Aminobacter aminovorans: one gene and its partner. The protein of the gene in region 1 interacts with the protein of each later gene in a pairwise test. Links are inferred from orthologs where the notes say so. Each region holds a gene or a part of one and is shown on either strand. Other genes may lie near its edges.

Region 1 (3,143 bases):
CGCAGCTATCCCGCATTCGTCCACCAGCCTGCCGCGTAATGCGGCCCGCACATGGAGATAGCGGCTGATCCTGGGATGAATGGGGGGCGCGTCGATCTCGCTGCTGAAGTCGTGGCAGACGAAGATTGCGGGCGTCCCGGGAAAGCGCGCGAGGGCGGCGATGGTTGGTCCGGTGTGATGGCCGTGAATGATGTCGGGCGCTTCGAGCGCCGCCAGCGATGTTGCCACCGGCGAACCCGTGGCACGGATTTCCGCTACTGCAGGGCCTGTGATCGGCGCAAACGCGGTTACCGAATGGCCACGCCGCCGCAGTGCAAGGACCGTGTCGCGGACGAGCGTTTCGGTGCCGCTGCGGCCGGTCAGCACGGCATTTGTCATCAGGATCTGCAGCGGCCGGTCCACGCCGTCCTGACGGGTGCTGTCGCTGGCTAGACTATCGCGCGCTATCGTCCTGCCTCCGGTACCTCAGCCCCGCTGCCTCCCTGCGACGTACCCAGTCTACCGGAGCAATGTCCGGAATCAACCTTGAGGGGATTGGGGCCGAGCTGCCGGCATGCCGTGGCGGACGTAGAGGATGTCGGGCAAGCCTTCTTCGTTGGACGAGCCGTCGCCGAAGGCGTCGGCGACAAAGCCGTGGCGCTCGTAGAAACGGCGCGCGCCATTGTTGGCCTCGAAGCAGAAAAGTTTCACGTGAGTCATTGCTGCCGTTGCGTGGTTCAAAAGCCGGGCGCCAATTCCGCGAGCGGTCCAGGCGGGATCGAGATAGAGCTGTTCGATCCATTCGTCTTTGACGGCGCTGAAGCCGACGATCCTGTCCTCGATCGTAGCGACCGTGACGTGCTGCTCGGCAAGCAGGATGTTCCTGACGAAATGCAGGTCTTCATCGGGCGTATGCAACTGCGGCATCCAGTCGAAGGCGGCCAGCGCAGCCCTCAGGATGCGGGCGATGTCGTGTGCGTCCTTGGCCTCGGCCGGACGCAGCACGACATCGGGCATGTCGTCAGGCAGCCTTCTTTTTCGGCGAGATCAGGCCGCGCTCGACCAGAAGCTCGGCGATCTGGACGGCGTTGAGAGCCGCACCCTTGCGCAGGTTGTCGGAGACGATCCACATCGATAGGCCGTTGTCGATGGTCTGGTCCTCGCGGATGCGCGAGATGTAGGTCGCGTCTTCGCCGGCCGAGTCGAGCGGGGTTGCGTAGCCGCCGTCCTCGCGCTTGTCGATGACCAGGCAGCCCGGCGCCTCGCGCAGGATGTCGCGCGCCTCATCGGCGGTGATCGGCTTGTCGAACTCGATGTTGACGGCTTCCGAGTGGCCGATGAACACCGGCACGCGCACGCAGGTGGCGGTCAGCTTGATCTTGGGATCGAGCATCTTCTTGGTCTCGGCAACCATCTTCCACTCTTCCTTGGTCGAGCCGTCATCCATGAAGACGTCGATGTGGGGAATGACGTTGAAGGCGATGCGCTTGGTGAACTTCTTGGCTTCGACCGGGTCGGCGACGAAGACGGCGCGGGTCTGGGTGAACAGCTCGTCCATGCCTTCCTTGCCGGCGCCCGAAACGGACTGGTAGGTCGCAACGACGATGCGCTTGATGGTGGCCGCGTCATGCAGCGGCTTGAGCGCCACGACCAGTTGGGCGGTCGAGCAGTTCGGGTTGGCGATGATGTTCTTCTTGGTGAAGCCGGAAATCGCGTCGGGGTTCACTTCAGGCACGATCAGCGGCACGTCCTGGTCATAGCGGAAGGCCGACGAGTTATCGATGACGACGCAGCCCTGCTTGCCGATCTTGGGCGACCATTCCTTGGAGATGTTGCCGCCGGCCGACATGATGCAGATGTCGGTGTCGGAGAAGTCGTAGGTGTCGAGAACCTTGACCTTCAGCGTCTTGTCGCCGAACGACACTTCGGTGCCGAGCGAGCGGCGCGACGCAAGGGCGACGATCTCGTCGACAGGAAAGCCGCGTTCCTCGAGGATGTTGAGCATTTCCCGGCCGACATTGCCCGTGGCGCCGACGACTGCAACCTTGAAACCCATATCGAAAATCTCCTGTCCCTCTCCGCTCGCTTTTTTGGAGAATACCCGCTGGCCGTTGCGGGCTTCATCCCCCGGGCCAGACCCGGGAGAGGGTGAGCAGGCCAAGGGAGATCACACCGTTTTGGTGGTGGTGGTTTTGGCCATGGTTTTGGTCGAAAGCAGGGACGCGGTTCCGCGCCCGGCACGATGGTTTGCATCGTGGCCGGGGAAGTCGAATGCGAAAAGCGCCATCAAGAGGCCGCGCATCGGAGGGATCCCTGTTCGCCGCCGCTTTTATCCGGTTTGTATGGAGAGTCAATTGGGGAACGAGGCGCAGGTCCGGGCTCCGGCTGATGTGACTTGACCTTTATCGGCCGCCACCTAGGCTTCTCTGCGGATCGATTGACGGAGGAACCTCGATGGAAATCCTGCCCAAACGCATCTCTCTCGCCGCGGCACTTGCTTTTGCAGGGCTGTTCGCTCTGCCGGCGCTTGCCCATCATGGCTGGTCTTGGATCCAGGACGGTTTCTTCGAGCTCAAGGGCATCGTCGCCGCCATCTACATCGGCAATCCGCATGCAACGCTCGACGTCGATGTCGAGGGCGAGCTCTGGCGGGTGGAACTGGCGCCGCCGGCGCGGACCATCGCCTCCGGTTTCACTGCTGAGGTCGCCAAGAAAGGCGACGAGGTCGTCGCCATCGGAAACCGCTCGCGCGACGAAACCGAAAAGCGCATGAAAGCCGTCCGGATCACCATCAACGGCAAAACCTATGACGTCTATGCCGACCGCTTGCCGCCGAACTGATCGGGAATGTACGTGTGGAGCCCCTGCAGGCAGTCGAACAGTGGGATCTTGTCAGGCAGCTGAAGACGTCGTTTGTCGCCTATCCGGTCGTCAACGCCGTACACATTGCGTCCATTGGGGCGTTGCTGACATCGGTCACACTTCTCGATCTGCGTGTCCTTGGCGCGTTCGGCAGCCTGCCGGAACGCCCCTTTGTCATGCTGCTGCGTCGGCTGGCGCTGCTGGCCTTCTGCTTCGCCATCGCGAGCGGCCTCGCTTTGTTCTCCGTGCGAGCCTCGTATTACGCCGAGATGCCGGTCTTCCTTGGCAAGATGGGACTCATC
Region 2 (3,137 bases), 4.1 Mb from region 1 along the record:
CCGCGCTTGGTGACCTTGGACGACGACACCAGGATGTCATCGATGTCCTTGCTGGCCTGGCCGAAATGCGTCTGCAGCTTGCGCACGCGTTCGTCGAGGCGGCCGACATCCTCCATCAGGCGGATGACCTCGCCCTGAATGAGATGGGCCTGTTCGCGCATGCGGGCGTCCTTGAGGATCGCCTGGATGACCTGGATCGACAGCATCAGGAGCGACGGCGAGACGATAACGATCCGGGCGCGGTGGGCCCTATGCACCAGCGATTCGAAGTTCTCGTGGATCTCGGCGAAGATCGATTCCGAGGGCACGAACATGAATGCCGTGTCTTGGGTCTCGCCCGAGATCAGGTATTTGTCGGCGATGGCCTTGATGTGGACCTCGAGATCGCGCCGGAAAGCCTGGGCGGCATATTTCTGCGCGTCTGACGCACCCTCGGCATCGGCTGCGGCCCGGATGGCATTCCAGGCCTCGAGCGGAAATTTGGCGTCGATCACCAGCGACGGCGCGCCGTTCGGCATCTTGACCAGGCAGTCCGGCCGATTGTTGTTCGACAGCGTCGCCTGGAATTCATAGGCGCCGAGCGGCAGGCCGTCGGCGACGATGGCTTCCATGCGCGACTGGCCGAAAGCGCCGCGCGTCTGCTTGTTGGACAGGATCGCCTGCAACTGCACCACCTGGCCGGCGAGCGACTGGATGTTGCCCTGGGCGGTGTCGATGACTGCCAGCCGTTCCTGCAGCTTGGCCAGGCTGTCATGCGTCGACTTGGTCTGCTCGGCCATGGTCTGGCCAAGGCGGCCGGTCATGGCGTCGAGCCGCTGGCTGAGCGACTGGGTCAGCTCCGCCTGGCGCGACCCGAAGATTTCGGCCACCGTGCCCAACCGTCCCTGCATCTCGGCCTGCGCCTGCAGGATGCCCGCCATGCGGGCCTCGGCATCGCGGGCGTGGTCGGCGGCCTCCGCGGCAGCAACCGCGCGTGCCTTGGCCGAGCGCCACAGCGCGACCATCAGGACGACGACCAGCGCGACGAACAGGAGGGCGGCGAACAACATGGCTTGCCCGAGCGTGAGCATGGAGGCGCCAAGCTGGGCGATGGGGGAGGACAGGATGCTGGAAAGCTCGTTCATGGCCCGCACCATAGCCGATTCGCACCAATGGGTCAGATCAAAAGGGGAACATCCCGGATCGAGCCCTGTTGACGGTTTTCGCCTGACATCCTAGTTGATGCGCATGACTATCAAGCCGCTCATCATCCTGCCCGATCCGCTCCTGCGCCTGGTTTCCAAGCCGGTCGAGCGCATCGACGACGCCACCCGCAAATTCGCGCGCGACATGCTCGACACCATGTATGACGCGCCGGGCATCGGCCTTGCGGCCATCCAGGTTGGCGAGCCGCTGCGCATGCTGGTGATCGACCTTGCCAAGGAAGGCGAGGAGCCGGCGCCGATGACGGTCATCAATCCCGAGATCGTTTCGCGCAGCGACGACCGCTCTGTCTATGAGGAAGGCTGTCTGTCGATCCCGGATTATTATGCCGAGGTCGAGCGCCCGGCCAAGGTGCGGGTCAAATATCTTGATGAGAATGCCAAGGAGCAGGAAGTCGAGGCCGACGGCCTGTTGGCCACCTGCCTGCAGCATGAGATCGACCATTTGGACGGCGTTCTGTTCATCGACTACATCTCCAAGCTCAAGCGCGACATGGTGATGAAGAAGTTCAAGAAGCTCGCCAAGGACCGTCCGCCGAGCCGCATGGTGGGGTAGGGCTTGGCTGGCCAGCAACTTCGACGGGCTTGACCTGAAGCTTGTAAACCCTTTTGAAGCGATGGCCTGAACGGTCGGCCGACGCCGCCCGGGGCTGTGCGGGATTGCCTGGCAGAATGAGCCTTCGTGTCATCTTTATGGGTACGCCGGATTTTTCCGTGCCGACGCTACGCGCAATATCAGAGGCCGGCCACGAGGTCGTTGCCGTCTATTCGCAGCCGCCGCGCGCTGCCGGCCGTCGCGGGCTTGAGCTGACGCCGTCGCCGGTGCAGCGCGAGGCCGAGCGGCTGGGCATCGAGATACGCACGCCGCTGTCGCTGAAAGGCGAGGCCGAGCAGGTCGCCTTCGCCGGCCTCGAGGCCGATGTCGCCGTCGTCGTCGCCTATGGCCTGCTGCTGCCGAAACCCATTCTCGAAGGCACGCGACTGGGCTGTTATAACGGCCATGCCTCGCTTCTTCCGCGTTGGCGCGGGGCGGCTCCTATCCAGCGCGCCATCATGGCGGGCGACACGGAGACTGGCATGATGGTCATGCAGATGGAAGAGGGATTGGACACCGGGCCGGTGGCGCGACTTGAAAAAGTCGCGATTGGACCCGACATGACGGCTGGCGAGCTGCACGACCGTCTGATGGTGGTGGGGGCTTTGCTGATGGTCGAGGCGCTGGCCGAGCTCGAAGCAGGCAGGCTGGAAACAATGCCGCAGCGATCGGAAGGCGTGACCTACGCCAAAAAAATCGATAAAGCGGAGACGCGGATCGATTGGACCTTCCCGGCGACGGCGGTCGACAACAATATCCGCGGCCTATCGCCCTTCCCCGGCGCATGGTGCGAAATCGAAATCGGCGGACGAACCGAGCGCTTGAAGCTGTTGCGCTCGCAACGCGCCGCCGGACAGGGAGAGCCGGGAACGGTTCTCGACGACCGGTTGGAGATTGCCTGCGGCGAAGCTGCCGTCAGGCTGGTCGAGGTACAAAGGGCGGGAGGTAAACCCGTCACCGCGGATGAGTTCCTGCGCGGTGCCAAGATCGAAAAAGGAATGAAGTTGTCATGAGCATGATGTCGATTCGGGCGGCTACGCCCCGCGACCGCGAGGCGATCCGCCTCGTAGAAGAACACGCCTTCGGGCAGCAGGCCGAGGCCGGTCTCGTCGATGCGCTGGTTGCCGAAGGCGACGCGGTCGTCGAACTGGTGGCCGAAGAGGACGGCGATGTGGTTGGCCACATCCTGTTTTCCAGGCTTTACATCCAGAACGGCGGCAAGACGGTTCCGGCGGTCGCACTCGCTCCGCTGGCAGTCGAGCCCGATTTCCACGGCACCGGCATCGGTGGCGCGCTGGTCCGCGAAGCCCATATCCGGCTCAAGGACGCCGGCGAGACGC

The links.
Region 2: the proteins of DY201_RS03855 (region 1) and def interact in binary tests that used the Escherichia coli proteins (3 or more experiments, as listed by UniProt). The link is inferred for Aminobacter aminovorans from one-to-one orthologs.

Annotation. Positions count from the first base shown.
Region 1 is NZ_UFSM01000001.1:802,645-805,787, forward strand. Bases 19-2,841 are described here. They hold DY201_RS03855 (aspartate-semialdehyde dehydrogenase), read right to left. Parts: upstream 2,036-2,841; coding sequence 1,001-2,035; downstream 19-1,000. Other genes in these bases: DY201_RS03845 (glycosyltransferase), read right to left, coding at 19-378; DY201_RS03850 (GNAT family N-acetyltransferase), read right to left, coding at 520-996; DY201_RS29675 (hypothetical protein), read right to left, coding at 2,147-2,281; DY201_RS03860 (DUF6152 family protein), read left to right, coding at 2,434-2,820; DY201_RS03865 (hypothetical protein), read left to right, coding at 2,835-2,841. Also shown: more of DY201_RS03845, read right to left, coding at 1-18; more of DY201_RS03865, read left to right, coding at 2,842-3,143.
Region 2 is NZ_UFSM01000001.1:4,947,004-4,950,140, reverse strand. What follows is about bases 176-2,992. They hold def (peptide deformylase), read left to right. Parts: upstream 176-1,227; coding sequence 1,228-1,758; downstream 1,759-2,992. Other genes in these bases: DY201_RS24405 (GNAT family N-acetyltransferase), read left to right, coding at 2,807-2,992; fmt (methionyl-tRNA formyltransferase), read left to right, coding at 1,875-2,810; DY201_RS24420 (DNA recombination protein RmuC), read right to left, coding at 176-1,124. Also shown: more of DY201_RS24420, read right to left, coding at 1-175; more of DY201_RS24405, read left to right, coding at 2,993-3,137. UniProt on the Escherichia coli protein: Removes the formyl group from the N-terminal Met of newly synthesized proteins. Requires at least a dipeptide for an efficient rate of reaction. N-terminal L-methionine is a prerequisite for activity but the enzyme has broad specificity at other positions.